2 regions of the Glutamicibacter ectropisis genome follow, and region 2 is predicted to be linked to the other one. Evidence: predicted binding sites of a transcription regulator. Region 2 holds the regulator's gene; the other holds the start of a gene.
What was found. Region 2 encodes HspR, which represses chaperone genes until heat shock. Its sites were predicted from a motif close to AAGTTGAGTCNNNNNGACTCAACTT; they were not measured.
Positions count from the first base shown of each region.

Region 1: a site for HspR is predicted at 13,738-13,762, ahead of QMQ05_RS01995 (ATP-dependent Clp protease ATP-binding subunit). Genes of this name have one in related genera too.

Region 1 covers NZ_CP125942.1:411,560-427,678, forward strand. Annotated here, with positions in the region: gene QMQ05_RS01945 (amino acid permease) at 1-575, opposite strand, end outside; gene QMQ05_RS01950 (histidine phosphatase family protein) at 820-1,389, shown strand; gene QMQ05_RS01955 (alpha/beta hydrolase) at 1,386-2,465, opposite strand; gene aceB (malate synthase A) at 2,595-4,232, opposite strand; gene aceA (isocitrate lyase) at 4,312-5,625, opposite strand; gene QMQ05_RS01970 (HutD family protein) at 6,140-6,742, opposite strand; gene QMQ05_RS01975 (helix-turn-helix domain-containing protein) at 7,153-8,574, shown strand; gene QMQ05_RS01980 (AAA family ATPase) at 8,579-9,304, shown strand; gene QMQ05_RS01985 (alpha/beta hydrolase family protein) at 9,301-9,963, opposite strand; gene QMQ05_RS01990 (hypothetical protein) at 10,024-10,935, opposite strand; gene QMQ05_RS01995 (ATP-dependent Clp protease ATP-binding subunit) at 11,162-13,720, opposite strand; gene QMQ05_RS02000 (response regulator transcription factor) at 13,846-14,520, opposite strand; gene QMQ05_RS02005 (sensor histidine kinase) at 14,830-16,014, shown strand.
Region 2 covers NZ_CP125942.1:2,649,809-2,665,927, forward strand. Annotated here, with positions in the region: gene QMQ05_RS12460 (DinB family protein) at 1-361, shown strand, start outside; gene QMQ05_RS12465 (GNAT family N-acetyltransferase) at 381-848, shown strand; gene QMQ05_RS12470 (TerC/Alx family metal homeostasis membrane protein) at 1,121-2,305, shown strand; gene QMQ05_RS12475 (ribonuclease HI) at 2,371-3,453, opposite strand; gene QMQ05_RS12480 (YccF domain-containing protein) at 3,639-4,049, opposite strand; gene trmB (tRNA (guanosine(46)-N7)-methyltransferase TrmB) at 4,179-5,036, shown strand; gene QMQ05_RS12490 (GNAT family N-acetyltransferase) at 5,088-5,714, shown strand; gene QMQ05_RS12495 (heat shock protein transcriptional repressor HspR) at 5,711-6,079, opposite strand; gene QMQ05_RS12500 (DnaJ C-terminal domain-containing protein) at 6,257-7,225, opposite strand; gene QMQ05_RS12505 (nucleotide exchange factor GrpE) at 7,312-7,893, opposite strand; gene dnaK (molecular chaperone DnaK) at 7,907-9,760, opposite strand; gene QMQ05_RS12515 (PLD nuclease N-terminal domain-containing protein) at 9,934-10,242, shown strand; gene pulA (pullulanase-type alpha-1,6-glucosidase) at 10,422-16,091, opposite strand.

The DNA of each region.
Region 1 (16,119 bases), 1.4 Mb from region 2:
ACCACGGCGAAGGACAGCAACAGACCCATGAACCCGTTGGGGAAGAGCGTGCCGGCGCTCATCAGCGTGGCGAATCCTGTGGCGGTCTCGGTGTCAGGGGCGTTAAAACCGAAGATGATTAGGGCCGCGCCACCGACGATCATGGCAATAATTGCCGTAACCTTCACGACGGCCAACCAGAATTCGGTTTCGCCGAAGACCTTGACCTTCATCAGGTTGATTGTGGCGATCAGTAATACCACGGTCAGCACCCAGATCCATTGCGGTACCTGCGGGAACCAAAAGCCCATATAGATTCCGAAGGCTGTCACGTCAGCAATAGCCACAATGGCCATTTCAAAGCTGAAGGTCCACCCGGTAACAAAGCCGGCAAAGTTGCCCAGATAGCGCGAGGCATAGTGTGCAAATGACCCGGAGACCGGATGCTTCACTGCCATCTCGCCCATGGCACGCATGACGATGAAGACGGCAGCACCGCCGATCATGTAGGCAAAGAGGACTGCTGGTCCGGCGGCTTGGATAGCGGAGGAGGAGCCATAAAACAGGCCCGTTCCGATCGCTGAGCCCAGGGCCATGAAGCGAATGTGGCGGGCCGTGAGCCCGCGGGCTAGTGAGGCCTTAATATCGGTCACGATGGTATTGCTCGGATCCTTTTCGGGGGCATTCGATCTGGGGCTTATCTACGGTTGAAAACAAGAAACAGCCCAGAAAATCCTATGTTCTATGTGGTCTTTGAGGCGAAGAACGTGTCACAGATCTACCGTGAGCTTAACCACCAGCGGTTGCCGATGCCTACCCACCCAGTGGGAGAATGGGCTCATGAAACTAGGATTCGTCCGCCATGGACAGACGCAATGGAACCTCGAAGGCCGACTGCAGGGCTCCAGTGATATTCCGTTGAACGACACCGGTCGGAACCAAGCCCGAGAGGCAGTGAAGGTTCTGGAGACCGGAGGCTGGGACGTTATTGTTTCTTCCCCTCTATCGCGAGCCCGCGAAACCGCACAAATCATTGCCGATGGCCTGGGCATGGAATTGGGCCCCAGCTATGACCTGCTAATCGAGCGTGACTACGCGCAGGGCGAGGGCATGGTGGAAACCGAAGCGCTGGAGAAGTGGCCAGAGAAAAACGGCGGTGGCATCGAGCCACTGGATTCCGTGGTGGATCGCGGATTGCGCGCCATCGAGCAGATCGCGGCCGATTACCCAGGTAAAAACGTTGCCATCGTTTGCCACGGCACGATCATTCGCTACACCCTCTCACACTTAGCCGGCTACAAACTGGACACCATTCGTAACGGCTCGGTGGCCATTGTGGGCCGTGACAAGGCCGGGGAATGGCAACTAGAACTCGTCAACGACGAGGTTCCGCAGAAGCTGATCCACTAAGAATCTAGGAACTGGCTGCCTTCGGGCAACACCGTGCGAATGCAGTTAACCAATTGCGAATCGCGTTGACGGGTCTTGAGCGCAGCCAGCCAGGAACCCAGCGAGCGGTAGGCTTTGGCGCGCACCGCGGGGGCGGAGAGAAAGATGTCATGCAGCGCCCCGGGCAAACGTACTACGTGTAGTTCTCTGCCCAAATCTAGGCTGCGTTGCGCCACAACCTGCACATTTAAGGCAACATCGGCACGCGTGGCAGTGTCATGCCAGCGGGGCAGCAGGTAGTCCTCTGCCGAAAGCATCACCAAGGTGGGCATCTGCAGGTCTAGGCCCTTTTTCACCTTGGCTTGTGCGTTGAAAACCGCCCCGATGAATCCGGCGGTGAGTTTAAAACCATTCACCGGCCGCCAGCTCAGGTCGTAGTCCCATTCACCGGAGAATTGGTTGGACACAGTGCGGGTATAAAAACCTGGATCCACCGTGGGCAGGTAACGGTGTGGGTTGCGTGCGCTGGCCGCCTGAATGATGCGCGCCAGGGCGGTGCGCCCGATTTCACTCGCCTGAAATTCGAGCCACGGGCTGTTCAAGGCCAGCGCATCCACCTTGTTCGGATTAGCGGCCGCATACATGGACGCACTGAGCCCGCCAGTGGAATGTGCCAGCATGACAAACCGGGTGCCCGGATGTGCGCTGGTGATGATCCGATGTGCAGCATCAAATTCTTCAAAGTACTCTTGCAAGTCCGTGGTGAATCCGGGGCTTGTACTTTCAGAGAGGCCACTGGCGTGATCTGTGGGCAGATTGCGTCCGTAATGTCGTAGATCCAAGGCATAAAAATCCGCACCGGCTTCGGAGAGGAACTCGGCCAATTCCTTCTGGAAGAAGTAGTCGGACCAGCCATGGACGTAGAGCACTGCAATGGAGCGCAGCGGTGGTGGCAGGCGCAGTTTTTTGCGCGGACGGTGTCGCACCAGTGTTGCGGTAGAGCCATCGGCCATCGGCAGTGGCCTATAAGAGAAGTCTTCCCCTAGTAAGTCGGGCTGCCAAAGGTCTTCGGCGGGGCTCTTGAACTGAAATGCCATGGCTACAGCCTAGTCACTGCGCACAAAAAACGGCATCCGCCCGCTGGACTGGTTACCAACGGATGAATGCCGCTTTTCGTGGCCGATCTTTCGGACGACTGGTGACAATCGGCCCGGTCTAGTAGGGGCTTAGCCTGCCATTTCAAGGGTGCGAGCTGGCGCATCCAGGTAACGCAGGTAAGCATTCTTGGTCAGGAAGGTCGGGAAGTCATCACGCAGGGCGCAAGCTTCGAAGATTTCCATCGCTTCCTCGAAGCGGTCTCCTTCAAAACGCTCCATGCGGTCCATGGTTTCCTCGGCCAGTTCCTGTACCCAACGACGGGTGATGATTTCACCCTCATCGGTGATGGCGGACTGGTGGATCCACTGCCACAGCTGTGAACGGGAGATCTCAGCGGTAGCTGCATCTTCCATCAGGTTACGCAGGGCCACTGCACCATTGCCGCGCAGCCAGGACTCGATGTAGCGGATACCGATCTCGATGTTGTCTCGGATGCCGCGTTCGGTGATCTTGCCGGTTACGCTCTGAATGTTCAGCAAAGCGGTGTCCGAAACCTCAACATCTTCACGGGTGCGCTGCAACTGGTTCGGGTTTTCACCCAGTACCTCGTCGTATACCTCACGAGCCACGGATACCAGATCCGGGTGAGCCACCCAGGATCCGTCAAAACCGTCGGCAGCTTCACGAGCCTTGTCCTCACGAACCTTGCTGAAGGCGATCTCATTGATCGATGCATCCTTGCGGCTAGGAACAAAGGCGCTCATTCCGCCGATGGCCGATGCCCCACGACGATGGCAAGCACGAACCAACTGCTCGGTGTAAGCCCGCATAAACGGTGCACTCATGGTCACGGTGTCACGATCAGGGAAGACAAAGCGTGGTCCGCGGGAACGGAAATTCTTGATGATCGAGAAGATGTAGTCCCAGCGTCCTGCGTTCAAGCCCGAGGAGTGTTCACGCAACTCGTACAGGATCTCTTCCATTTCGAAAGCTGCGGTAATGGTTTCAATCAGCACCGTGGCACGAATGGTTCCGCGCTCGATTCCCAACAGATCCTGAGCCATGTTGAACACGTCGTTCCACAAGCGTGCTTCCAGGTGGTTCTCCAGCTTTGGCAGGTAGTAGTACGGGCCTCGGCCGGCTGCCAGCAGACGCTTGGCATTGTGGAAGAAGTGCAGTCCGAAGTCCACCAATGCGCCGGAGATCGGGGTGCCAGCAACCAGCAGGTGCTTTTCTGGCAGGTGCCAGCCGCGGGGACGAACCACGATGGTGGGCAGTTCGCTCAGTTCGTAGCTGTTCAGCTTGTACTCACGACCGTCGGGTGCGGTGAAGTCCAGCTCCTGATCCAGGATGCGGATCAGGTTGACCTGGTTCTTGATCACGTTTTGCCAGGTTGGGGAGCAAGCATCCTCCATGTCGGCCAGCCATACGCTAGCGCCGGAGTTCAGTGCATTGATCGCCATTTTGCGTTCGATCGGACCGGTGATTTCTACTCGGCGATCTTCCAGCCCTGGGGCGATCGGGGCGACCTGCCATGAATCATCTTCGCGAATGCTGCGGGTCTCTTCCAAGAACTTTGGATCACGACCATTGGCGATGCGTGCCCGGTTGACCTGTCGACGCTGCATGAGTTCGGCACGGCGGGATTCAAATGCGCTGTGCAAGGAAGACAAGAAGTCTAGTGCGTCGCTGGTCAGGATCTGCTCCTGGTAGCGAACTGGGGTAGCCGTGATGGTGATGTTGTTGAGGGTGATGGGGGAGTTCATGGCAGCGTCCTTAAAGATTAAAAATGGTGGTGGTGCTAGCCGGCGACACTGCCGGCTAGCACCATCGACCCATCAGGGTCTAATGGAATTGGCCTTCTTCGGTGGATCCCACCAGGGCCAGGGTGGAGGCGTTCGGGTTCAGCGCCGTGGAGATTGCGTCGAAGTAGCCGGTGCCGACTTCGCGCTGGTGCTTGGTGGCGGTGTAGCCAGCAGCCTCGGAAGCGAATTCGCGTTCCTGCAGTTCGACGTAGGCGCTCATGCCGTCCTTCGCGTAGCCCTGAGCCAGATCGAACATTGAGTGGTTCAATGCGTGGAAGCCAGCCAAGGTGATGAACTGGAAGCTGAAGCCCATGGCGCCCAGTTCGCGCTGGAACTTGGCGATGGTTGCATCATCCAGGTGCTTCTTCCAGTTGAAGGAAGGCGAGCAGTTGTAGGAGAGCATCTGATCAGGGAAGTCCTTCTTGACTGCCTCAGCGAACTTGCGAGCCAATTCCAGATCAGGAGTTCCGGTCTCCATCCAGATCAGATCCGAATATGGTGCGTAAGCCTTGGCACGGGCGATGCATGGTTCGATACCGTTGGTGACCTTGTAGAAACCTTCGGGGGTGCGCTCGCCGGTGATGAACTGCTGATCTCGTTCATCAACATCCGAAGTGATCAGGGTTGCTGCTTCAGCATCGGTGCGGGCAATGACCACGGAGGGTGTGCCAGCCACGTCGGCGGCCAGGCGGGCCGCGTTCAGGGTGCGGATATGTTGTTGAGTTGGGATCAGCACCTTGCCGCCGAGGTGGCCGCACTTCTTTTCGCTGGCCAGCTGGTCTTCCCAGTGAACGCCTGAGGCGCCGGCCGCAATCATGGATTTCATCAGCTCGTAAGCGTTCAGTGGGCCACCGAAGCCAGCTTCTGCATCAGCAACAATCGGGACCATCCAGTCCTCGACGCTTTGGATGCCTTCAGAGAATTCGATCTGATCGGCACGCTGTAGAGCGTTGTTGATGCGACGAACTACCTGTGGGACCGAGTTTGCTGGGTAGAGCGACTGGTCCGGGTAGGTCTGGCCCGAGAGGTTTGCATCGGCTGCGACCTGCCAACCTGAAAGGTAGATGGCACGAAGTCCGGCCTTGACCTGCTGTACTGCCTGGTTACCGGTCAGTGCGCCCAGTGCGTTGGTGTAGCCGCCGGTCGGGGTTTCTTCGGTGAGCTGCTTCCACAGCTTCTCCGAACCACGCTTTGCTAGGGTGTGCTCTTCCTGAACTCGACCCTGCAGTTTTACGACATCGGCTGCGGTGTAGTCACGGGTGACGCCACTCCAACGAGGGTTGTTTTCCCAATCGGTTTCGATGGCTGCGATGCGGTTGTCGATCGAGGTTTCGTTGGTGTTCTCGGTAGTCATTTCCTTGGCTCCTTCGCACAAGTTCCGGGTTCATGTTGATCGCTAGGTGATCTTGTGAACTTCTTCGTGACAACTACTTTTCCTCAAGCGCAAGGGCAGAAATAGAGGTTTTTGAGATTAAGATCCGCACTTCTTAACAAAAGTGAAAGATTTGAACTTCTTCCGCCCGAAGTGAGCCAGAACCTAAAAAATTGGCCAAATCTGGATATTTGACCAAGAAAAAGTGGCAAATTTTAGAAGCACTCGTGTGTTTACGGGGAAAATGCGCCGTCGCGGACGCCTGGTAGAACACGTTTGAGTGCCAGCTGATTAGGGATTTTGCCGCGGGAAGCTGAAAATAGGAACCCAGGTGCGGCTGCAATCAAGAGCGCTGTTAGCCCCGGGGTTGCGGGATGTTCAGTGCGCTAAAAAAGGGAGCTACGCGCTCCGTGACTGCGCGTAGCTGGATGTCACGACGTAAAAATCTTCGGTTTTTGTTTTGAGAGACCGGGCGCGCACTGATGCTCGTGGTCGATCAAGCTAGATCGAAAGAAACAACCGCCATGACACCGCGACCGGAAATGCGCGGTTCCTGAGCATCTGATCCAGCAACAGTGTCGCGAAGATTTATCGCCTGCTGCTGATCTCCAAGCAATAGCACTGCGGAACCTTGAACAAGGATGCCAAGTTGACCATCAAAGAGGTACTGTTCACGCTTCTTCGATAACTCAACGACTCGAACGGTCGGGCGAACCTTCTGCGGATCCGCGGCAACATAAACCGTGAGCAGTTCTTCGGTGGGTTGGCTGGCTTCTACTGGGGCGGAGGACGTGAACTTCAGTGGACGCAATGGTTCTAGACCATGTGGCTCACCTTCGACCTCCAGCTGCACGAAGTCTCCAGCAATCAGGGTCATCACTTGCGCAGGTAGAGCTGCGGTGAAGGATGCTTCCTTTTCGATGGAGCGAATGGATACCTGCCAGGTAGCTTCGGCCTCGGAACTGCGCTGCAAGGTGCCAGCATCAGAGAGGGTGCCCGCGGCGATGAGGCGGACCTGCCCTAGCTCCCATTGCTTCTTAGCGCTCTTGGACAATTCAAGAATGGATTCCGGCGCAAAAGTAGCCTGTGCTTCGCTCATGGTTCGAGTCTACTTGCCTGTGACCATGCGCAACTGACCAACCAGTTGTGTCGTGTCATCGGCACGAATGGGGCCAGTTAATTTTGTTGTTGCACACGATGAAAGCACTCCAGGATTTCTGCACCTCCGCGCAGCTGGATGCTAACTCCGGGGGCTCATTTATGGGGTGGTCAGAGTGCTAGATTCCGTCGGCAAGCATTAGATGTGACATGAAAAGCTACAGCGATCCTCAGTGGAAGAACTAAGAATTTTTCGCGCTGGGAAGGACCTAAAGCCCTAGAAAAGTAACTGAACGTACAGAGTTCTGGAAAATTTCTACGTTCTTCGCTTACTCTGGGTATGTGACTGCAACCACATGGAACCGTGCGACGACGCCGGAAAATGGCAATGGCTCCGGAGAAACACCGGAGATGGATGCTATTGCCTTGGGACGTAGGATTCGCTTCCTTCGCAAGAGCAAACAGATGACTTTGGACGATGTATCGGCCGTGGTCGATACCGCGCCGAGCCAACTTTCCCTCATTGAAAACGGAAAGCGTGAGCCGAAACTCTCTCTGCTCAAAGCCTTAGCCGGAGTTTTCGATGTTGGCGTTGATGACCTTTTGGGCACTGAACCTCCCTCACGCCGAGCTGCTTTGGAAATTGAACTTGAGCGCGCGCAGCGTGGCCCGCTCTACGAGTCTTTGGGTCTTCCAACAGTGCGCGTAGGCACCCGTCTTCCTATGGACGTGCTCGAATCATTGGTGGGACTGCAACACGAACTCGAACGACGACTGAATGAACAGGCTGCGACTCCGGAAGAAGCCCGACGAGCTAATACTGCGTTGCGCCAGGAGATGCGACGTCGCAATAACTATTACAAGGATATTGAGCAGGAAGCTGCCAAAGTGCTCTCGGCCGTCGGTCACGATGCCGGACCACTTTCTCATCACCGTGCAGCAGACATTGCCGAGCATTTAGGCTTCAGCTTGCGTTTTGTGGGAAATTTGCCGCACTCCACACGATCCGTGACCGATCTGAAAAACATGCGTATTTACCTGACTCAGGCTAATCGGACTGAGCATGATCCGCGGTCGGTTCTACTGCAGGCCTTGGGGCATCACGTTCTGGGGCATAAGACCCCTACGGATTATTTTGATTTCCTCTCCCAACGCGTGGCCACCAACTACTTTGCAGCGGCGTTGATGTTGCCGGAGAAATCAACAGTTGAGTATCTGCGCAGGGCCAAGAATAACCGAGAGTTGGCTATTGAGGATTTGCGCGATGCTTTTGCGGTGTCTTATGAATCCGCCGCGCACCGATTCACGAATCTCGCCACCGAACACCTTGGTATGACCTGTCACTTCCAAAAGGTTCATGAGTCCGGAATTTTGCATAAGGCCTATGAGAATGATCGTGTGAACTTCCCTGCGGACCACACCGGCGCTATCGAAGGGCAGACTATCTGCCGATATTGGACCAGCCGTGTCGTCTTTGAACAGATGGATAAATTCCGATCTTTTGAGCAATATACCGATACCGTCAACGGCACCTTTTGGTGTTCTGCACGTACCGAACGGCACTCATCAGGATTGTATTCGCTTTCTATTGGTGTCCCTTTTGAGCACGTGAAATGGTTCCGTGGGCGCGATACCAAGGAACGCTGTCAGTCCACCTGCCCTGACGAAAATTGCTGCCGTCGTCCACCAGCCCACCTCTCTGACCAGTGGTTTGGAAATGCTTGGCCAGCTACGCGTGCCAACACTCACCTGCTGGCGGCGATGCCCACGGGAGCTTTCCCCGGTGTGGATGAAACTGAGGTTTATAGTTTCTTGCAACGCCAGGAAGGGTGAGTCTGTGGATTTTTCACAGATGTTCTTGCCGGTCAGACGCGTCGAAGCTATTGATCCGGACGCACTGCTCAGAAACCAGCAGTGGCCCTTTGTTTTACCGGTGGTGCGTCAGTTGCTTCATGAAGGTCTGGATTTTGGGCAAGTGACCATCATTGTTGGTGAGAACGGAACTGGAAAATCGACGCTCGTTGAAGCCTTGGCGATGGCTTATGGAATGAACGCCGAGGGTGGATCAACCGGTGCCATGAATGCGACGCGACCCAGCGAATCAGAATTATGGCAACAGTTGAAACTTGAGCGTGGTGCCGCTGCCTCGCGCAAGGGATTCTTCTTGCGTGCTGAAACCATGCATAATTTTTATACCTATCTTGAAGAGTCAAGATTCCAAACTAGATTGCACGAGCGTAGCCACGGTGAGTCATTCCTTGATCTCGTGGAAGAGCGAGTCCCATTTATCCAGGGCTTATGGATCTTGGATGAGCCGGAATCCGCGTTGTCTCTTGCTGGCTGCGCAAGACTGATGAAGCTACTGCGAACCATCGCTGATGGGGGATCACAGATCATCATTTCCACCCATTCCCCGATGCTCGCTACGTTCCCAGAGGCGCAGATTCTGGAAGTTGGAGCGTGGGGATTACGGGAGAGCCAGTTTGAACACTTACAGCTCGTGCGTCAGTGGCAAGAGTTCTTCGATAACCCACACGGTTATTGGTTGCGCGACTCAGACTAGAGTGCGTATCGGGAGATGAAGTCGACGGACGCACTGGCCAGCCAGGCGCCATCTTGTGCCACTGTTCGTTTGGAACGAGCTACTTTGAAGGAGTGATTACCGCCTTCAAACCAAACTAGTTCGGCCGATTCATTGAGGTTCGCAACGACTGCTTCCATTTTTGATGGGTTGGCGAAGGGATCCTTGGTACCTTCCAAAAACAGCATGGGAACCGTCAATGGGTAGAGATGCTCGTCGCGAAGCTTGTCTTCCTTCTTTGGAGCGTGCAGCGGATAACCCAAGAAGATCAAAGCTTTTGCTGGCATCCCCTCGGCGATAGCCAACGAAGCCATCCGTCCACCAAAGGACTTGCCAGCAACGACTACTGGAAGCCCGCTGGCTAAATGATCATCAACCCATGCACGTACCTGATGCCAAACGGCAATTGCGGTCGGTGCTTTATCGGGGAACTTCTTTCCGGCATCCATATATGGAAAATTGAAGCTCAAGACGCTGATTCCCAGGTCCGCGACGGCTTGTGCATAACCAGTCATGAACTCATGATTCTTACCGGCACCAGATCCGTGAGCCAGAATCATGAACGCGCGAGCTTTCTCTGCCGGGTACAAGAGGGCGCTGAGCTCGGAGTCATTAAACGGAATCGATAGTTCTTGGGTCATAACGTCAACCCTAGAGCGTGCTCTTTCCGCTCAAAGAATCTATGGGGTAGATGTTGGTGCTTATTGCAGCCATTCTTCCCGTGGGGAGGTGGTCGTATCTTCACCGCCTCGGGCGATGACGGTGAGCTTTTCAACTTGCTCCCCAACGGCAGCTTTGTCATTGATCTTGATGAGCATGTTTGAGGCGACGAAACCCGACGCAGGCATGTCGTAAGTACCATCCATCCAAGGACCGTCTTTGATCGTGACAACAAGTTCACCGAAGGCAGGTGAGGTTACTTTATCTACGTAGGCGTGTGGGTCGTCGGGAAGGCAGCTGCGGTACACCTCTAGGGTGGTAATTTCTGCGTGGCACATCGACTCGTATACGTCGTTCATGCCCGATAGCCACTGCACGTATTTTTCGTTGGCCCAGGCTTTGCGGTCGTTGGGATCTGCGCCGGTGCGAGCTCGCGAGTAAGTTCCTGAATTCTTGCCGTCCTCGGTGGCGAAAGTGACGCTTTCAAACTCTGGCGATTTCTCGCCGACGCTCTCGAACATTATTCGACCCATGAAACGCAGTTCATCCTCGCGTGTCTCATAACTTTCCTGCATTCCGTCCCGGTTAAAGATCATGCTGTTATCCAAATAAATATTCAGAACGCCCTCTTTTGGAGACTCCCACGAGGTCATCAAATTATAGGGATACAGGAATCCTTGCGTGGATTTGATGCCAGAATTGTCTTTCCACATTTGAATTTTTGAGTCAGCCCAGGCTTGGCCGGTGAGGGGCGTTGACGTTGCCTCTGTAGGAGACGGGGCGAGCGAGTTTTCGGCCAGCTCAACGTCAGCAGTCGTAGCTGTTGCGCTGGAAACTGCTGGCGTGGTTGCGGCGCTTGTCGGTTCTGCAGGAGATTCTGGGCTTTGGGTTGCGCTACATCCAGTCATCAAGATGGCCGCCAAGGATAAGGTCATGAGACTTCGGACGCGCAAGATTAGCTCCTAGTAGAGTGATGAATTCTCAGTCTATTAGGAATGAATCAACAAAAGCTATTAATTAGAGAAACTGAGCGAAAACCCTAATGATTCCATGTTCGAAATCTGATCCTTCGGTGAGCCCCAATGAACTCGGTTAACTGATGTGCTCAGGGCGCACAAAAGGGGCTTGTTGCCCGGGGCAAAAGCCCCGGGCAACAAGCCCCCTTGAAGCTGGCGCTACCTAGTTATTGAAGAAGCTAGGTACCTGCTCGCTCTGCGCCGGTGGGGTTGGCGCATCAACCTTCTTGCGCACCACCAACTTGTCCTCAGCAAAGTCCACCAAGACGGTGTCGCCGGCAGTCAGCGAATCATCGATCAGCAGATCGGCGATGGCATCTTGTACCTTACGCTGAACCAGTCGGCGTAGTGGTCGAGCACCAAACTCAGGGTCGTATCCCTCGGACGCCAACCAGTTCACGGCTGCTTCGCTGACTTCCAGATCCAGTTCCTGATCTGCCAGGTGCTGCTGCGTATCAGCGATGACCAGTTTGACGATCTGGCCGATCTCCGACTGCGACAGCTTGGAGAAGAGCAGGACCTCATCAAGACGGTTCAAGAACTCGGGGCGCATGAACTCGCGCACCTTGCTCATCACCTTGGCGCGGATCTCGCTGGCTTCGCTACCGGCCTTGGCCGAGGTGAAGCCGAAGTTACCGGCCCGGTTAGCCAGGTACTCACCACCGAGGTTACTGGTCATCAGGATCAGCGTGTTCGAGAAGTCCACGGTGCGGCCTGAAGAGTCGGTCAAACGGCCGTCATCGAGCACCTGCAACAGCACGTTGAACACATCCGGATGGGCCTTCTCAATCTCGTCAAGCAGGATCACCGAGTATGGGTTACGTCGTACCTTCTCGGTCAACTGGCCTGGTTCGTCGTGGCCAACATAGCCCGGAGGGGCACCAATCAGGCGTGCAACGGTGTGCTTCTCTCCGTACTCGCTCATATCCACGCGCACCAACGAATCGGACGAACCGAAGAGGTTGGTAGCTAGCGCCTTGGCCAATTCGGTCTTACCCACGCCAGTTGGGCCCAGGAAGAGGAACGAACCGATCGGACGTCCTGCCGGGGATAGCCCGGTGCGGTTACGGCGCACGGCACGAGCCACTGCGGACACCGCATCCTTCTGGCCGATAACCGAAGCATGTAGGGCCTGTTCCAGCGTTGCCAGACGCGACTTGTCATCGCCCGTGATCCGGGAGGTCGGAATGCCCGTGGAACGGGAGATGACCTCAGAGATCTGAGCCTCGTCTACCACTCGCGTGATCCCGGCATCGCCGGCCTCTTCAGCAGCGTTAATCCGCGCCGTGAGCTCGGCGATGTGATCGCGCCAGGCACTAGCATCTTCATAACGTTCCTCGCCGATGGCACGAGACTTCTCACGTTCGGCTTCCACCAGATCGGCGCGCAGGGACTGCACGTCTTCGGTATCGCCAGCAGCGATGGAACGACGAGCACCAGCGATATCGATCAGATCGATGGCCTTGTCCGGAAGCTGGCGATCGGTCAGGTAGCGAGCCGACAGTGCCACGGCTGCCTTGAGAGCTGCCGGGGTGTACTGCACCTGGTGGTGATCCTCGTAGGACTCACGCAGGCCTTCCAAAATAGCCAGGGCGACTTCCTGAGATGGCTCGTCAACCATGACCTTGCCGAAGCGGCGGGCCAGAGCGCTGTCCTTCTCTACCTTGCGGAATTCGTCGAGGGTGGTGGCGCCGATCAGGTGCAGCTCTCCACGAGCCAACCGTGGCTTGAGGATATTGGCGGCATCCATGTTTCCGGACTCGCCGGAACCTGCCCCTACGAGCAGATGCATCTCGTCGATGAATACCAGTACCTGACCTTCTGCGTCGGCAATTTCCTCCAGTAGGCCGGTGAGGCGCTGTTCGAAATCACCGCGGTATCGGGTGCCGGCCAACATTCCGGGCAGATCGATGGAGATCAGTCGGGAACCACGAATTTGCTCGGGGACCTCGTCATCAACGATGGCACGCGCCAGGCCCTCGGCAATGGCGGTCTTACCTACGCCAGCTTCACCGATGAGCACCGGATTGTTCTTGGTACGGCGAGCAAGGATCTCAACAACCTGATCCAGCTCGTCATCACGCCCGATGACCGGATCAATTTGTCCGTCAGCAGCCAGTGCGGTCAGATCAGTACCGTAGCGTTCGAGCATGGAAGCATCGGAGTCTTCCTGGCCCTGATCCTGGCCGCCATTTTGGGCGCGCTGCGCCTGTTCCATGGCTGCCTGCTGGAGGGACTGGCCGGTGATTCCGTGTTGGGCCAGCAGGTGACTGACCGGGGATTCCGGGTTGAACACAAAAGCGAGGAAGAGGTGGTCCGGGTCGATGTAGGTCGAACCGTAGTTACGGGCTACCTGGTAGGCATCGAAGAGACTGCGCTGGGCAGCCGAGGATAGCCGGGTTGGCTTTTCGCCTTTTTCTTGGCTCTTTGGCATGTGCGCGATGGTATCCTGGCTTAGAGCTTCGATGTCGATGCCCATGGCGGTGAGGTGTTCACCGATAGGTTCGGTACGAATCAGGGCAGCGAGCAGGTGCAGGGAGTCAATTTCGTCGTGCCCGTGCTCGTGCGAGATGGCCGCAGCCGTTGCTACTGCTTCGTGCGTACGCGTGGAAAGCAGGCGAGTAATGTCGATGGGACGCGCTGCCTGAGCCCGTGACGAGAGGAACCGAGAGAGGAATTCCTCAAACGAGCCGTCTGAGGGTGCACCAAAAAATGCTGGCAAGTGAGCCTCCTAGTAGAAACTTGAGCGGTCTATGCTCATGTTCAACGCTGTAGGCTTCAGGATATTCCCGTGGCTCGCAAAATATCTTTCTGAGCGTCGGATGTCACACTGCCAGTGAACGAAATTTAGTCTTTGTGGATTTCGACAATTCCCATGCGCGCCGCTGCCACGAGTGCTTGCACGCGATCGCGAACTTCAAGCTTGGCGAAGATTTTTGCCATGTGAGTCTTGACCGTAGTTTCGGTGATGCCCAGAGTTTTAGAGATTTCTGGGTTATTTAATCCCTGAGCAAGTAATTTAAGAATTTGAATTTCTCTACTGGTAATCCCCAGATCATAAATGAGATCTTCGACGGTTTGCGAATTATCGACATACGCATTGCGAACGGCCGAAATTAGGTCCGAAGAAACCGAAGGTGAAATGGCGGCGGTACCCTGATGAACTGCATGAACCGCATTAATAATTTCATCCGGCTCAGAATCTTTAACAAGGTATCCGCTGGCGCCAGCGGTGAGGACTGGAATCAGATATTCATCCGATGAAAATGCCGTAATTGCAAGGATTGCTGGGCTGTCTATGTGGGATTTGATGGCGCGAGTAGCGCTAACCCCATCCATGATTGGCATCTGCAAATCCATCAGAACTACGTCGACCTCATGGTCCGAACAATACTCGATTGCCTGCTTCCCATTTTCTGCAGAAAATACGGTTACAATTCCGTGATCCGTTGCTAGGATTGTGCTCAACGCATGTCGAATAAGGGGTTCATCATCGACGATTAGGACCTTGATTTGTTCCATTTGTTTCCTTTGAGTCGATGTTTTTGACCGCCAATCGGCCTGTTCACTTGAAAGTATATAAGTTAACGAGATTTGGGGTTCGTTATGAAGGCTTTGAAGATGCTGGCTGTCGCCGCATTGGTTTTGACACCTTTGACTGCAGTTGCGGCTCCCGCATCTGCGGACTCGGGGCAGATCGGCTCTGGTTCGGTGGCCACACCAGCGGGTTGGGGTGCAGACTTCGGCATGTGGCTCTGCAAGCACTACGGTGTGAGTTGTCCGTAACCGATCTATTTGACTTGAAAGTCGTTGCCGTGAATTATTCGGCATATGAGTGAACGACTAAAAGGCACCCTGACCAAGCACCTTGCTGGCCGGGGTGTCATCATTTGGGCTGGAATGGCGATTCTCATTGCCGTCTCCAGCAGTGAATTCGTTACCCTTCTGCAAGAGGGATTTAGCGGTTCCTCAGACGTATCTATTCGCGGTGCCCTTGTTGGGGTGGGGCTCTGCGTAGCTCTAGCGTTAGGGTTTCGCTGGATCGCCGTATCTCTTGGCCTTTTCGTCGCGGGCGCATACTTCTTCTTGAATGATGCCTCGTTATTCTTCTGGACCATAGTTTCATTCATGGTGTTCGCATCACTAGCGGCCACTGTTAGTGCACGCAGCGTCCGAGGTCTTTTCCTGACGTTGACTGTTGCATGGATGGTGCAATTTGGAATTCAGGCTGGAAGCGATGCGGTACTGCTCGTGGCGTTGGTGCCGTTGACGCTCCTGGCCTACTTTTTAACGCGAAGTATCTATGTCTTGCGCGAGAAAAACACTGAAGCGGTACGACAAATGCAGAAAGCTCAGCAACAGACTCAACTAGCCATTGAGAGGGAGCGGAAGAACATCGCTCGCGATCTTCATGACATCGTCGCCCACGACATCACCATCGTGGTAATGCAATCAAAGGCCGCCAAGTTTGCTAATGATGGACAAATGGCTCTGGAGACCCTCGATGTCATATCCAAACTGAGTTCCGAGACCCTGCACGACTTGCGTCTGATGCTAAACGTTTTGAGAGCCGACGGAACGATGTCCGATGAGGCCGGGTCTGCTGTCGATAAACCTGCCGCAACGACGGTATATGCACTTCAGGGTGTGGATTTATTTGCTCAACGACTTCGAGACGCAAACTTTAAAGTGACCTCAACCACGGATGAGAAGATTTCGGAACTTCCTCGTTCGGCACAAACCGCGATCTATCGCGTGATGCAAGAAGGTACAACGAATGTCATAAAACACGGTGCCCCCGATACATCGTGCACTCTTGAGCTGGTGTCCAACGGAACTGAAGCTGTACTAGAAATTACTAATCAGATCGATGTTTCGGGTACGAAATCAAAGGGATTGCCTGAGGGTGGAAGCGGTTTGGTTGGAATGTCCGACCGAATGCGCGCTTTTGGAGGAAAGTTCTCGACCCGCGCCGAAAAAGGGCAGTGGATCCTTCGGGCCAGCATCCCGTTCTAAGCCCTGCCCTCCTACTAAAGTATGATTTCGAAATTCTTGTGAACGCGATAGGTTAGACATGTATCGGTGAAGACCGATCACCAATGAGGTACTTGGTGGTGTTTT
Region 2 (16,119 bases):
AACCACTTTGCTCGGGTTGGTCAAGCACGCGACGTTTGTGGAACGAGTCTGGTTTGGCGAAGCTGCCACCGGTACGAGCCGATCCGACTTGGGTCTCGTTGCCACTCCAGACGAATCTTTCGTTTTGGAGGCATCCGACACCATTGAATCAATACAACACAGCTACGCTCGGGCTATCGAAGAATCCCGGCAGGTGCTTAAGGGGAAAACAGGAGACGATATCTTTCCTGGAAACCGCCGTGGTCCGCTACCAGTGCGCTGGGTGTTGTTACACATGTTGCGTGAATTGGCTCAACACTGCGGTCATGCTGACATTCTGCGAGAACAGATCCTGGCAGCTCGAAAGCCTTCGGCATCGTAGTCAAAGATAAGATTCGAATATGGCTCTAACTCTCATTCCATTACCATCAGAAAAATTCTCTTCTTGGCTCAGTAGAAGCACTTCCGAATACATTACCGACCTGATCGCGACAGGCATTCCAGAGGAACAGGCTAAGGAAAGTGCACAGAGCACGATGACACACTCTTTTCCTGAAGGTCAGGCGACCTTAACAAACGCAGTCTTCACATTGGCAGACGAAGTCTTGGGTGACGTTGGCTATTTGTGGGTCGGTCAGGACACTTCCGGGGATCCAACATCCTGGTGGGTGTGGGACATCGTCGTTGAAGCAGAGCACCGTGGCCACGGCTTTGGCCGTCAAGCCATGATCTTGGCTGAAGACTATGCCCGCTCTCACGGAGGACAGACTTTGGGCCTGAATGTATTCGGTTTCAACAAAACGGCTCGCGGACTCTACGAATCCTTAGGCTACGAGACCACCAGCATCAAGATGCGAAAAACACTTTGATACTGCTACGAATCTATGAAAAGCCCTCAACCGCTATCTAATTGTTGGGCAACGAAGTACATTACAGATCACAGCGAAATTTGAAGAGGACCTCTTTCCTCAATAGACCAGATCAAGTTAGGCTTGAAGTATGTAAGGGAGTATTCCTAAGCGCTAAACTCGTCAATACGTAGATCTTCATAGATCCACCGGGTTTAGCGGCCGGCCTACGGGCTGGTGAAGAGACTTACTCGATATCGTGCTTGCGCGCCTTACGAAAGTAGGAAACCCCTATGGAAGTTTCTCCTTTAATCTGGGCCATTACAGTGGCCGTCGTTCTTGCTCTTCTTGCCTTCGACTATTTTTTCCATATTCGCAAGGCTCACGTACCCAGCCTTAAAGAAGCAGCGATCTGGTCCAGCCTTTATGTCGGAATCGCACTGGTGTTTGGCATCGTCGTCTTAATCTTCGGTGGCATCGATATGGGCGCCGAATACTTTGCTGGTTACATCACGGAAAAGGCGTTATCGGTTGATAACCTCTTTGTCTTCTTGATCATCATCGCCAGCTTCCGCGTCCCGCGTGAAGACCAGCAAAAGGTGTTGCTCTTCGGCATCGTATTTTCGCTGATTGCCCGGACCGCTTTCATTTTCGTTGGCGCTGCCTTGATCAACCAATTCGCTTGGGTGTTCTACCTCTTTGGTTTGATCTTGCTCTTGACTGCAGGAAACCTGCTGAAGAAAGACGATGATTCTGATGAAGCAAATAACTTCATCATCCGCATTGCCAAGAAGCTCTTCCACACCACCGACACCTATGACGGCGACAAACTATTCACCAAAGTGGACGGCAAGAAGGTCCTAACGCCCATGCTGTTGGTGATGGTGGCCATCGGTGGTACGGATATTCTATTCGCGTTGGATTCGATCCCAGCGATCTTTGGACTGACTCAGAACGTCTACATCGTCTTTACCGCCACGGCCTTCTCGCTGATGGGTCTGCGACAGCTGTACTTCCTGCTTGATGGGCTACTCGACCGCCTCATTTATCTGTCCTATGGGCTTGCCGCCATCCTGGCATTCATCGGCGTGAAGCTCATCTTGCATGCGCTACACGAGAACAACCTGCCATTCGTCAATAACGGCGAACATGTTAAAGTCATCGAGATCAGCACTGGATTTTCACTGACAGTAATTATTGGTGTCCTTGTTGTCACTGTCCTGGCGTCTTTGTTCAGCAAGGCTGGCAAGGCGCAGACTGCCATCGGCAACCTTCGCCGACACGCTAAAAGCTACAACGATCTGACCTACACCGCAGACGCAGGTGAACGCGAACGTATCTACCGCGCGTTGGTAGCCGAGGAAGAGCTGGTGAAAACCATGGAGAAGAAATACCGCGACAAGGCCAAGGACGTGGACAAGATCCGCGAAGAGGTTAAAGAAGCTCATCGCCAGCACGATGAGTATCTCAAGAGCTAGCCCAATCACCGCTCAAAAGCAGGCGTCCGATCAGGGCGCCTGCTTTACTCGTTCTTCACAGAGTTTCAGTGAGAAAGGAGCGCGTTTTGGTTGGAGTCCTGAATGAATTGCTGAATCGACTGAATACGTTCAATCAATTCAGGCTCAACGTTTTCGCGAGGATACCTCGACGCCATTCGCGCAATCCATGCCAACTCATCGGCTGCCTCGTTGTAATTCAAACCTGCATGGCCTCGATGGCGCACCACCTCGACAGAAGCCCTGCAAGCCTGCCACGCGGTCAAGAACTCTACGCACAGCTCCTCACTGATTCCACAATAGCCGTCAAGGTATCGCCCGGCTCCCACCAATTTTTCGATGACGCGGTAAGCATCCAACGAATCAATGTGAATTACGGCGCTATGTACGTTGGTGTTCTGCAAATACTCAAGGGCAACGATCACTGCCCTGAATTCGAGAATTCCTATATGCCCGGAGAACTCTCCGGCATACACCACGGTGTCGCCATGCCCAGTAATCATAGCCACAGCACCAGCACCGTCGAAATCCGCAGAAGCATCGACGCCAATCTCTAGATGCATGGGCGCGGCCTGACTGACTGACCAGTATTCGGGATACCACTGGATAGGCTCCTGTTGTGGAGGCAAATTATGATTTCGATGTCGCTCACGCCTTGGGCTATCCCGTAGTTGATTTCGTCTACGGGCACGTTGAACAAGGGAAGTTTTGACGTATTGGACCTGATCTTCCACTTCTCGCGCCGCACGATTAATACGATTAATTCCGCGAGTCACTACAAAACCGCTTTCGGAGAAAACTCGGGCAATGTTGAAGTATCGGTTCGGAACGCAAATCCAAGTTTGGCTACGATGCTCATCCACCAGTTGTTCGAGTTCTCGCAACATGACTGGCAATGGTGCTGGCGCATCGGTGGAACCCACGTGCGAACTAAAGCTACCCTCGCCATGACTGATGACAAATATGTAGTGGACCGTACCTTCATCGTCCGCGATTTCAGGCATCGTCCAAGAAATGACCGAGGCATGTATCGGTTTTGATATGGTCTCCGCATCAGGCACTAGGGGAAGTCCCGCTTCACGCAACGGGCGTCTCAATAATGCACCTTCGTCTACGACATTCATGCTCATGCCACGATGGTCTCAATACAGACCGACACTTTACGAAACCCTCGCGCCTGTAAACAGCGTTGACTCTACACAACACAGCACCGGCCGAGGGCACTTTGTGGACATGGACGAAGGCCGACCTCGAACGCTGTAGAAAGATGTTCCAGATCGGTCATTCTACCCCGGAGTACTGTCCCGGTGACTGCTCAGCGCCTCATGCCTGCAATGTAGTAGTCGGATGGGACAATCACTTTACCCAGTGGCATCAGTGAAACCGGGATCATTTTCAAGTTCGCAATGCCCAGCGGGATACCAATGATCGATACGAACATCGGAATTGCGGTGAGGACGTGCCCGATAGCAATCCAAATTCCAGCGAAGACTACCCAGATAACATTGCCCAGGGTGGAGAATGCTCCGACAGGACCTCGGTCAACCACCGTCCGTCCGAAAGGCCACAGGGCGTAACCTGCGATGCGGAACGAAGCAATGCCGAAGGGAATGGTCACGATCAGCAGGCAGCAAATGATGCCAGCCAGAACGTATCCCAAGGCGAGCCAAAGTCCGCCAAACACCAACCAAATTATGTTGAGAATACCGCGCACTAAATCAGTCATATAACCAGTCTCACCGACTTCGCATCACTGAACCATAGGGATAATCCCCGATTCTTCCCTGATCCACGTGGCCAATCCCCTATCCATCGGCCCTATGAGAGTGCCAATGCTCGTCTAGAATTAATCATCATGAGCGAATCGAGCGAAGAACAGCAGCAACCCCAGGCGTCGTCCCCACGAGACCCCGCACTTTTCAGGGCTGAGCCGGTCTCTTTTGTCCGTCGTGGAAACCGCCTGCAAGGTCGCCGGGCAAGTGCTTGGGAGCGCAACGCAGATCAGTACGTGATTGAGCCTCCACGCAAGATTGCTGACACCTCGGTTGCTGATGACTTCCATCTTGATCCCACCGAAGCTTTTGGCCGTACCGCACCATTGGTCGTTGAAATCGGTACCGGTCTAGGCGAGTGCATTGCCAACGCTGCCAAGGATGATCCGGAACGTAACTACCTCGCCGTTGAGGTGTATCGTCCAGGACTGGCCCAGTTGATGCTGAAGGTCGAGTCCTTTGGAATTAGCAATGTTCGTGCCGTTCAGGCGAACGCTCCAGAGGTTCTGGACGTGATGCTTGGTGAAAATAGTGCCGACGAAATCTGGATCTTCTTCTCCGACCCTTGGCACAAACCTCGTCACCATAAGCGTCGCTTGATCAAGAAGTCCTTCCTCGACAAGGTCTCCCGGGTCCTCAAACCCGGCGGTACTCTGCGTCTGGCCACCGACTGGTCCAACTACGCAGAACAGATGCGTGAAGTTCTTGAAGAACACGCAGACTTCCAGAACCAGCACCCGGGCAACCTCGCCGGTGAAGCCAGCAACCTGACCAAGGTTCGCCGCGAGGGTATGGAAGGCTTTGACCCCGAGCCTGAATTCATTGATGAACAAGGTGGCTGGGCACCGCGCTTTGAACGTCGCATTCTGACCAGTTTTGAAGGCAAGGCACTCAAAGCTGGACGTCTGGTCTTCGACTTGGCCTACACGCGTGTCGGTTAATATCGCAGATTAACGCCAGGTAAGGGCCATGGAATCCATAGGATGGATTCCATGGCCCTTACCTCATCCGAGATCAATGACTACGCGCAGACGCCCACGATGGAATACGCCGGCGTGCGGTTGGAACAACTTTCACCCGAGCATGCTGATGACTTAGCACAGGTTGTCACTACCGGAGGGCTAGACGAAATCTGGTACACCTCGGTACCTTCTGCCCAAGACATGCTCGGTGATATCAAGAAGCGCTTGGCCCTGCAGGCGGCTGGTGAAATGGCGCCTTTTGCGATTATTGATATGTCTACGGGCAAGGCGGTCGGTGCCACCACATACCTGAACATTGATGAGTCGAACCACCGCGCGGAAATCGGCTCAACCTACCTGTCCCCTGAGGTTCAAGGCACCGGTATCAACCCTGCAGCAAAATTCATGCTGCTTCAGCGAGCCTTCGAAGAGCTGGATTGTTTCTCAGTCGCGTTCTGCACGCACTGGCACAACGAAGTCTCGCGAGCAGCCATCGCGCGTTTGGGGGCCAAACAGGATGGTGTCCTGCGCAATCACAAATACGATCCGATCACCGGTACGCTGCGCGATACCGTGATCTTCTCGATTCTTCCGCATGAGTGGCCCGCCGTGCGAACCAACCTACAGGCGCGGCTAGCACGCCATGGCCGAATCTAGCGGCCAATAGCCCGTCGAGTAGTAAACAGTGTCACCGTCGGTTCGCGGCGTTCCGGACGCATACCGCGTGCCAGAGATACTACGTCTCCCCCGGAGGTGCCGGCGGCAAAGATGCGGGTTTGACCGGCACGTACCGCGCTGAGCTCGTTGCGCAGGTCGTTGACCTCGGTTTGCAGGTAGGCAACCTGGTCTTGCAACTCAAGGATGCGTTTGATGCCTTCGAGGGAGACGCCATCTTTGCTCAACGCCTGTACTTGGCGGAGCAGAGAAACATCGCGTTGAGAGTAGCGTCGTTGTTTACCGGACTGACGGCTTGGTGAGACCAACCCAATCCGGTCATATTGACGTAGTGTCTGCGGATGCATGTCGGCCAGTTGAGCGGCGACAGAAATGACGAAGACAGGACGCAGGTACTCCCCGTTCACGTTGCTTCGACCACCTTTCTACTTGGCTTGTTAGATACAGAGCCTCTAGTCATTGAGTCTAGCTTCCCCGCCATGCCACTTCGAGGCCATGTCGGGGAAGCTAAGAACCGATCCGATTTAGAGTTTGGCTTTGGCAGCCAAGTCTGCGCGTGGATCTTCGCCTGCCGTGGCAGCAGCGAAATCTTCCACCGCTTTCTTTGCCTCATCGGACAGATTCTGCGGGATCACGACATCCAAGGTGATCAGCAAGTCGCCGGTGGCCTTGGAAGTCTTCACGCCACGACCCTTCAGGCGTAAAGTACGACCGGAGTTAGAGCCTGCAGGAACCTTCATCGCTACCGTTTCCCCGTCCAAGGTTGGCACGTGGATCTTGGCTCCCAGCACCGCTTCATCAAAGGTCACTGGGACATGGATGCGGATGTTGTTCTCTTCGCGTTTGAAGAATGGATGCTCGGTGACCTTGACCTTCACCAGCAGGTCGCCATTGCCAGCAGCTCCGGCTTGGCCCTTGCCACGCACGCGGACGGACTGTCCATCCTTGATGCCCGCGGGAATGCGCACATCGATGACTTCGCCGTTCTGCTCGCGCAGTCCAATGGTGGTTCCCTTGATGGATCCAGCAAAGGAGATCGAGGTATTAGCCGTGCGGTCAGCGCCCTTACGTGGTGGTGCGCTCTGGCCGAAACCACCGCCGCCAAAACCGCCCCCGCCGAAGAGGTCGGAGAAGTCGGGCTGTCCACCGCGTGAGCGTGCAGAGCCTCCCCCACCAAAGAGGTTGGAGAAGATATCCTCAAAGCCGGCCTGACCGCCCGGTGCTCCGCCCGGTCCGCCAGCTGAGAAGCGTGCTCCGGAGCCCATGGCGCTGATGGCGTCGTACTGCTCGCGTTCTTCTTTGTCGGCGAGCACCGAATGCGCTTCGGAAATGTCTTTGAATTTTTGTTCAGCGGCCGCATCGCCCTGATTGGTATCCGGGTGGTACTTGCGTGCAAGTTTGCGGTACGCCTTTTTGATGTCCGCCTCGCTGGCGTCCTTGGCGACGCCCAGAATGGCGTAGAAGTCTTTTTCGATCCAGTCCTGACTTGCCATCAGGGCCCCGTCCTTTCAATGCCAATTCGAAACTGCCCACTGACGATCTCTCGGCAGTGGGCAGTTTCAGATTGTGTTATTCGTGGCTATTCGCCGGTTGCTACCAGCACCTGAGCTGCACGCAAGATGACAGCTCCCTTGCGGTAGCCGGTGCGCAGCACCTGCCCTACGTGGTCGGCTGGAATATCCGCGACAGCCTGACGAAGCAGTGCTTCGTGGATGTTTGGATCAAATTCCACACCGGCCTCGTTGATGCGCTCCAGACCATGCTGGGCCAAGATGGTGTCCAGCTTGTTCGCGATCGAAGCGAACGGGCCGTCGGTCAAGTCCCCATGCGCCCGGGCTGCATCGATGTCATCGAGCACCGGAAGCAGGGTGTTGAGCACGGACTGGACGGCGTTTTCACGCGCCACTGCCCGGTCACGCTCAACGCGCTTGCGGTAGTTGACGTATTCGGCCTGCAGTCGCAGTAGGTCGTTGCGCAGCTCGGCTTCACCGGCGCTGGCTTCTTCCTGCTGTGCAGCTGAGTCGTCCACGCCGGCGCCAGCCTCGTTCAGGATCGCCTCGGCCTGACCCAGGGCGTCAGCGGTTGGCTGCGTCTCGGCAGCCTCTTGCTGGTTCTCCGGCTCCTGGCCGGAGTTTTCGTTCTGGTCCTGTGCCTCGGACATATTCCCTAACTCCCTACTTCTTGTCGGCTTCGTCTTCGTCGATGACCTCGGCGTCGACGATGTCTTCATCAGCGTTTGGAGCCTGCTCGCCCTCAGGGGCAGCAGCGCCTTCAGCCTGTGCGTTAGCGTAGATTGCCTCGCCCAGTTTGGTCTGGGAAGCCTGCAATTTCTCGAACGCGGTCTTGACCTCGTCGTCGTTGTCCTGCTTCTCCAGGGCAGCCTTCAGAGCGTCAACGTCGGCCTGAACCTCGGTCTTGACCTCTTCTGGCAGCTTGTCCTCGTTGTCCTTGATCAGCTTGTCTACGGAGTAGGCAGCCTGCTCAGCGGCGTTACGGGTCTCAGCTGCCTCACGGCGCTTCTTGTCTTCTTCGGCGTGTGCTTCAGCTTCCTGAACCATGCGCTCGATGTCATCCTTGGACAGCGAGGAACCACCGGTGATGGTCATCGACTGCTCGGTACCGGTGCCCTTGTCCTTAGCGGAGACGTGCACGATGCCGTTGGCGTCAATGTCGAAGGTGACCTCAACCTGCGGGATGCCACGAGGAGCCGGTGCGATACCGGTCAGCTCGAAGGTGCCCAGAGCTTTGTTGTCACGGGTGAACTCGCGCTCGCCCTGGAAGACCTGGATGGATACCGAAGGCTGGTTGTCTTCAGCGGTGGTGAAGGTCTCCGAACGCTTGGTTGGGATTGCGGTGTTGCGCTCGATCAGCTTAGTCATCACGCCGCCCTTGGTTTCGATACCCAGGGACAGTGGGGTGACGTCGATGAGCAGAACGTCCTTACGCTCACCCTTCAGAACGCCTGCCTGCAAGGCTGCACCCACGGCAACAACCTCATCTGGGTTCACGCCCTTGTTAGCTTCCTTGCCGGCCAGGTCCTTGACCAGTTCAGCAACGGCTGGCATACGGGTGGAACCACCAACGAGGATCACGTGAGCGATATCCGAAACCTTGACGCCTGCTTCTGCGATGACATCGTTGAATGGCTTGCGGGTACGCTCCAGCAGGTCCTTGGTCAGGTCCTGGAACTTTGCACGCGAGAGGTGCTCGTCCAGGTGCACTGGGCCTTCTGGGGTGACCGAGAGGTACTGCAGGGAGATGTTGGTGCTGGTAGCGCTGGACAGTTCCTTCTTAGCCTGCTCAGCAGCTTCCTTCAGACGCTGCAGGGCAATCTTGTCCTTGGACAGGTCTGCACCCTTAGCCTTGGCCTGTGCCAGCAGCCAATCTACGATGCGCTGGTCCCAGTCATCGCCACCGAGGCGGTTGTCACCAGCGGTGGAGCGCACCTGAATGGTGGAGAAGCCGTCGTCATCCTTGCCAACTTCGAGCAGGGAGACGTCGAAGGTACCGCCACCGAGGTCGAAGACCAAGATGAGCTCGTCTTCGTTGCCCTTTTCCAGGCCGTAAGCCAGTGCAGCAGCGGTTGGCTCGTTGACGATACGCAGGACGTTCATGCCTGCGATCTCGCCGGCCTCCTTGGTGGCCTGGCGCTCAGCGTCGTTGAAGTATGCAGGAACGGTGATCACTGCGTCGGTGACCTTTTCGCCCAGGTAAGCCTCGGCGTCGTTCTTCAGCTTCATCAGGGTACGTGCGGAGATTTCCTGCGCGGTGTACTTCTTGTCATCAACGTCAATGGTCCAGTCGGTGCCCATGTGGCGCTTGACCGATGCGATGGTGCGGTCGATGTTGTTCACTGCCTGGCGCTTGGCGATGTCGCCAACCAGGACTTCGCCGCTCTTCGAGAAAGCAACGATCGACGGGGTAGTACGGTTGCCTTCCGCGTTTGCGATAACGGTTGGCTCACCACCTTCGAGCACGGAAACTACGGAGTTGGTGGTTCCTAGGTCGATACCTACGGCACGCGACATAATGGCTCTCCTTTGCCTTGGTTGAAAGTACTAACGCTGAGGATATTTATCCTGATTGAGCGTTCTGGACTCAAGTTTACTCAGCCGCTTTCGACTGTCAAATTAACTTGAGCCAACCTCACTCAACTTTGCGTTCTGTCTTCTTCAACGAACAAAGTGCAAGAATGATTCCCATGCCGAAAAATAATTTTCAGACACAGGACACGCAAGGCATTCAAGGACAAACTACCAGTGGTTCTCACCGCCTCAACCATCCGAAAAAACGGTCATTTCGGGAGCTGGATCGCCGCACCCAAATAGCTGTAGTCGCCGCTGGAATTATCGAACTGACTTTGATGATTGCAGCCTTGCGCGATCTTCGTCGACGCCCCGCTCGGCTGGTAAGAGGGCCAAAACCCCTGTGGGCCGTGGTCAGTTGCCTCAACGTACTGGGAAGCCTTTCCTACTTCATTTTTGGTCGTCGCAAAGACCCCCAAAACTGATTTACAGACACAATGAAACAACCCGCTCTCGCGAAAACGAGAGCGGGTTGTTCGCTGTCAGCATGGACGCTTTGGCAATGAAAACCTCGATTGCCGCACTGACTCAATCAGGTCATCAGTCAACACGCTCATCCAGATGCCGCTGACAGATGATCCATCTGGAATGCTCCCATGTACTGCTACTTGGCCGAGCCCTGAGGTTCCACCAACACCGCCGCAGTGCGCGCCGGAATAGTCAGCTCACCGGTGGCACTGTCGAACGAAGTCGACTTCACCCGGTCATCACTTCCACCCGAGAGCGCCTTAGCGAGCGAATAATCGTGACCTACTAATTCCTCAAGGGTCTGCGTGCTCTCCTTCGGCGAGGCATTGAAGAGCACCAAGGCCCCATCATGCTTGCGGTCAGCATCCTTGCCCACGGTATCGTCGATACGCATCACGATAATTCCTGGTTCGGCTTCGGACCCACCCAGCGGGAAGCTCACCTTTTGCTCGATGAGATCAGCTGAGCCCAAACGCAACAGACCTACCTCCTTACGAGTCCGTAGCAAATCCAAAGCTGCCCCTTCAGCGTTAGCCATCGCCGTGACATCGGGCTTGAGCGCAGGGTCTTCTAATAGTGGAGCCATCAGATCCCACTTCTCACCGTTGTCCGCCTTGGGTGGAAGCCCGGAGCCAAAAGTATTCTCCACGCCGGAGAAGTCGATGCGGTTGAACCAGTCCCCCGAGTTATAGGAATTTCGGTCCAAAGACTTTGAACGCAATAACTCGGTTCCGGCATGCCAGAACGGAACAGCTTGTGAATACATTACGGTCGCCTGCGAGAGAGTATTCATTCGCACTCGATCTTCCATGGAGGTATCTCGTGGCAACTTGAGCACAGTGAGGTCGTAGAGCGTTTCGTTATCGTGCGCGTCAACATAGTTGATCACCTCCCCCGGCTGCGAGGCGTAGCCCGCTTTCGCTCCGCGGTAATCCAATTCATCGCCCCGGTGCACGCTGCCATCCGAAGTCAGGAATTCGAAACCTTCCAGGTTGCCGGCCAAGCCGAGCTTCACCAGGTCAGTTTCGTGGCCGAGATCCTTCAACGCTTCCTCGGTGCTCCCATTCACCTTGTTGCCGTTGGGATCCGTGCCCAAGCCGGTGCCAAAGCCCTGACGGAATGTTGAGGATGAGTCAACAGGACTGCCACCATGAACGGCATCGCGCAGTCGGTCATTAAAGGTCCCGATGCCGGTACCGTTCAATTGACCCTGAGTGGCTTGATAGAAGCGAGCATTGTCCGCCACTTCACCAAAATTCCATCCTTCGCCGTAGAGGTAAATGGACTTGCCATCCACTCCGTCGCGTCCCGGTTTCAGTTCATCCAATGCGCTGCGTACAGCTTCCATAGTTTCTCGCGAGTGGTGGCCCATGAGGTCAAAACGGAATCCATCAACCTTATAGTCCTTGGCCCACACCACCAGGGAATCAACCATCAGTTTCTGCGCCGCAGCGTGTTCCGTAGCTAGGTTCTGGCAGCAGGTCGAGGTTTCCACTTTCCCGGTGGCATCAAGTCGGTGGTAGTAACCGGGCACGATCTTATCGAGCACACTGCGATCGGCCTGACCAGAAGCTGCCGTGTGGTTGAACACCTGATCAAGCACTACTTCTAGCCCCATGCTGTGCAAAGAACCGACCATTGAGCGGAATTCTTCGACACGGTTCGCTCCTTCAGGGTTCGTGGCGTACGAGCCTTCCGGAGCCATGAAATGGAAGGGGTCGTAGCCCCAGTTGAATCCGTCTTCATCACCGTGGGCAGTAACGCACTCTTGTTGTTTACTTGAGGCTGCCGGCAGCGACTTCAGATCACAGTCCGTCTCAACACGTTGCGACTGTTCCTCCTCGATGGTGGCGATATCAAAACTTGGCAGCAGGTGAACGGTAGTCAGGCCGGCCTCAGAAAGCTGTTTGAGCTGTTTACTCCCGGCTCCGTTGGCTCCAAACGCTCCGTAGCGGCCCCGCTGGTTCTCGGGCACCGAAGCATCTGAAATCGAGAAGTCACGGATCTGCAGTTCATAGATGCTGCGGTCCACGTCTTTTTCGACGTTTTTGGCTTTGGCCTTACGCCATTGTTTTGGCTGGTGGTGAGGATCGTCCAAGCTCACCGCCACCGAGTGAGTGGAATTAGTCGTGAGTGCTACCGAATAAGGATCCGTCACGATGTTCGTTTCAATCTTGCCGGTTTCCGGGACGAACACCTGGACTTCCCAACGGTACTTCGCCTCAGCCATCTGAGGCTTGCCCTTCACCGTCCACACACCGCTGTCCTCCGAATAGCTAGCAGCGTATCGGGCGGCCTTCTCCTTCTTGTCAGTAATCAGCAGTGTTGCTTTTTGGGCCGTGGGAGCCCAGAGCCTGAAAGTAGGGCGTTTCCCGGTGAAGCTCACGCCGAGTTCTACATCTTCAAGTGCCTTGGCATAGAGATCATCAATGACACCAGCACTCTGAACTCCGGTGAAGGCGGTGAGTTTCTGGGTATCCCCTTCGCCATCAAATCGTGCCAAGGCCAGTTGTGAACGCAATGCAGAGGCTACGTCTTCGCGCTCTAGCTCAACACGCAAGGTACGGTAGTCGGCAAGGTGAGGGAACTTCTTGCGTTGTTCTTCACTCAACCCACCAATAGTTTCCTTGAGCTCGATTGGCTTCGCACCGGAGATCTCTTCACCGTCCAATTTCAAGCTGGCGTCCTTGGAAGCGTAAAGGGCATACCTCTCGCCACTACCCAAATCACGAGGAATGACCAGGGTGTCTGCAGAAATCCACTGCGCTTTCGTTTGACCAACGCCGGCGACTGTATGGGTGTCAGAACCAATCTGCAGCAGGTGAGTCTTCGAGTCATAGCTGAAGCTCACCGGCTTCCCTTCGGTCACCGAGAGACTGTAGTTAGCACCTCCGGCGGCACCGTCAACGCCATAATTTTCGTCCCACCCGAAGTTGTGTGACACCTTAAATTCGTAGGTACCAGCCGGGATCTTCTCCGTAGTGAATTCATAGGTACCGTCAGCATCACCGTCCGCCATTAAAGTAGCGAGGCAGGTTGGATCCCAGTCGGATTTACAGCCCAACTCGTCTTGAAAACTTCCCGGTAAGGTGATCATCGGACCCTGCTGATCGCTTTGTACGATGTTATTGCGTGGATCGAAGAAGAACTTGATGGTCCCGCCTTCGTGAGAATATTTGAGGTTGTCACCACCGACAATGCCACCAGCGCCGTAATTCAGATCCCATGATCCGTTGATGGCTACCTTGTATTCATAGTCCCCTGCTGGGACATCGAATTCGCCAGAGTAGACCCCACCAGGCTGTTCAGTGAGTTTGGCTGCCTCGCAGGCCGGATCCCAGTCGGTGACACAACCCATTTCGGTGTTATGGCTTCCTGGCACGGTAACCATGGAGATATCCGATTCAACCGGTTTTTCCTTCGCGAACCCGGAAACGTCGTTGCCCACGGAAGCATAGGTGGAAGCTGCGCTGTGTTCACCTGCGGCATTGGTACTCACGGCGCGATATTCCACCAAGGTGCCTTGTGATAGCGATGAAACGTCGTGGAAGACTCGCGGGGTGTGGCCTTCTGCCACGCCCAGTAGGTGCCACTTCTCGGTGCCTACTTCGCGCCACGACATGCTTGTTTCAGCCCACGCCTGTTCGCCTAGATCCACGGATACGGGTGATACGCCGCTGAGCCCGGCCCCAGATTTTGGAGCGGAAATCTCAGGTGTGAAGGCAGCACTATCTACGTTCTTGTCAGCCTTATAAACCACTGCAGATAGCGCCGGCACTGTCACGTTGAGTTTCGCGTCCACAGCACTGCTGAGTTTGTCCTCCGCGCCATAGAGCGCTGAGTAACTTGCGTCGGAGGTCAGAGTCGACAACTCAACATCAGCGGATTCCTCCGAGTTGTTCAGGGCCACCAAATATTCGGTTTTCTCGTCACGGTCCACACGCGAGAAAGCATAAACTCCCTTGGAATCTTGGGCGTATAGCTCTACTTGTGCCCCGCCCTTCAGCGCTTTGTTTGATTCGCGAAGTTTAGAGAGGGCCGCGATGTGCTGATACAACGGAGAATCACTGTCATAACGATCTTGGGTTCCGAGCTTTTCGCCGGTAATCAACTCTTGGTTCTGATAGTCCGAGACTTGAGAAGCGAACAGTGATTGGCGAGAGTCCTTGTCTCCACCGGTGCCTGCAAATCCTTGTTCGTCACCGTAGTAAACCACCGGCTGGCCACGAGTCAGGAACATCAGCTCATGGGCCAGTTCATCACGTTTGAGTTTCTGGTTGCTGTTGTTCAGGAAGTACCCAATGCGCCCCATATCGTGATTACCGAGGAAAGTTGGTAGCGCATCAGCAGAAGTATTTGCCGTGGTGTAATAGTCATCCGCCGAGAACAGCGTGCTTAGCGTCTTGGCTGAATTGCCTCCCGCGAAACCGGCAGCAGCAGATTGGAACGTGAAATCAAGGACGGAATTCATTTCCGTCTTACGCACGTAGGGCGAAAGCTTCTTTGCATCGGCATCATAAACTTCGCCAAACATGAAGAAGTCATCTTTACCCTGGGCCCGAGCATAGTCCTGGACTTGCTTGGTCCATTGTTCCCAGAATTCAAAATTCACATGTTTTGCGGTGTCGATGCGGAAGCCATCAATTCCGAAGTCCACCCAGTTTTTGTAGACCTCTGCGAAACCGTTGACGACCTTAGGATTTTCGGTCATGAGGTCATCAAGACCTTGAAAATCGCCGTAGGTGACCGACTCGCCTTCCCATGTTGAGTCCCCGCGGTTGTGATAGAGCGTTGGATCATTGAGCCAGTCGGGGACCTTCTTGACTTGATCAGAAACAACCGGGGTATAGGGGAAGGAACTGGAAGCATCTAGCTCTGGGAAGGTATCACTGCCTGCGTAGTCCGCCGGGTCAAAGGCTTGGCCCTGAGCGTCCTTATAGGGAACGGAAGATTGCTCAACGTAGGAATACTTCTTTTCCTTATTATCGATGAGATCTGCGGTGTGGTTCACGATGATGTCGAAATACACCTTGATGCCACGTTTGTGGGCGTCATCGATCAGTTCGGAGAGTTCTTCGTTGGTGCCTAGATGTGGGTCGATCTGAGTGAAATCGGTGACCCAATAGCCGTGGTATCCGGCGCTGGCATCATCACCACTACCCTGAACCGGCATGTTCTTAAAACTGGGTGTGAGCCAGATGGCGCTGGTGCCAAGGCCTTGGATGTAGTCAAGCTTGGAGCGTAAGCCTGCGATGTCACCGCCTTCAAAGAATCCTTTGTTCGTCGGATCAAACCCGGTGGTTAGCCGATCGCCTTCCAAACCGCCGGTGTCGTTAGCCGTTGACCCATTGGCAAAGCGGTCTGTCATGACGAAATAAAACTGCTCACCAGAGCCGGCTTGCCTGACCGGCGCAGAGACCAAATCGGCGTCAGTATCGGAATATTCTCCGCGAAGGTCCAGTGGCACAACCTGCGTCAGCCCCGTAGCCGTATCAAAGGTGAAGCGCAATCGGCTATCCGCGCTCAGTGCTAGGGGAATGTTCTCTTCTCCCCCGTCCAGTCCATAAGACGTGTCAAAGCTTTTGTTCAACGCTACTTTGTATTCATAGTTCCCCGCCGGAACTTCCACTTCCAGGCTGTATTGCCCTTCCTGGTCCGTGGATTGCAGACTGGTAGCTTCACAGTCAGCCATCCAGTCAGCGGAACATCCCAACAACGACTGAAAAGAACCGGCCAGAGTCACAGAAGTTTCATCTGCTGCGGCAGGAATACTAGCCAGTGGCGCCATGGGTGCGAGCGCCAGCATCGGGGTTGCGGCCAAGGCGGTGACCCAA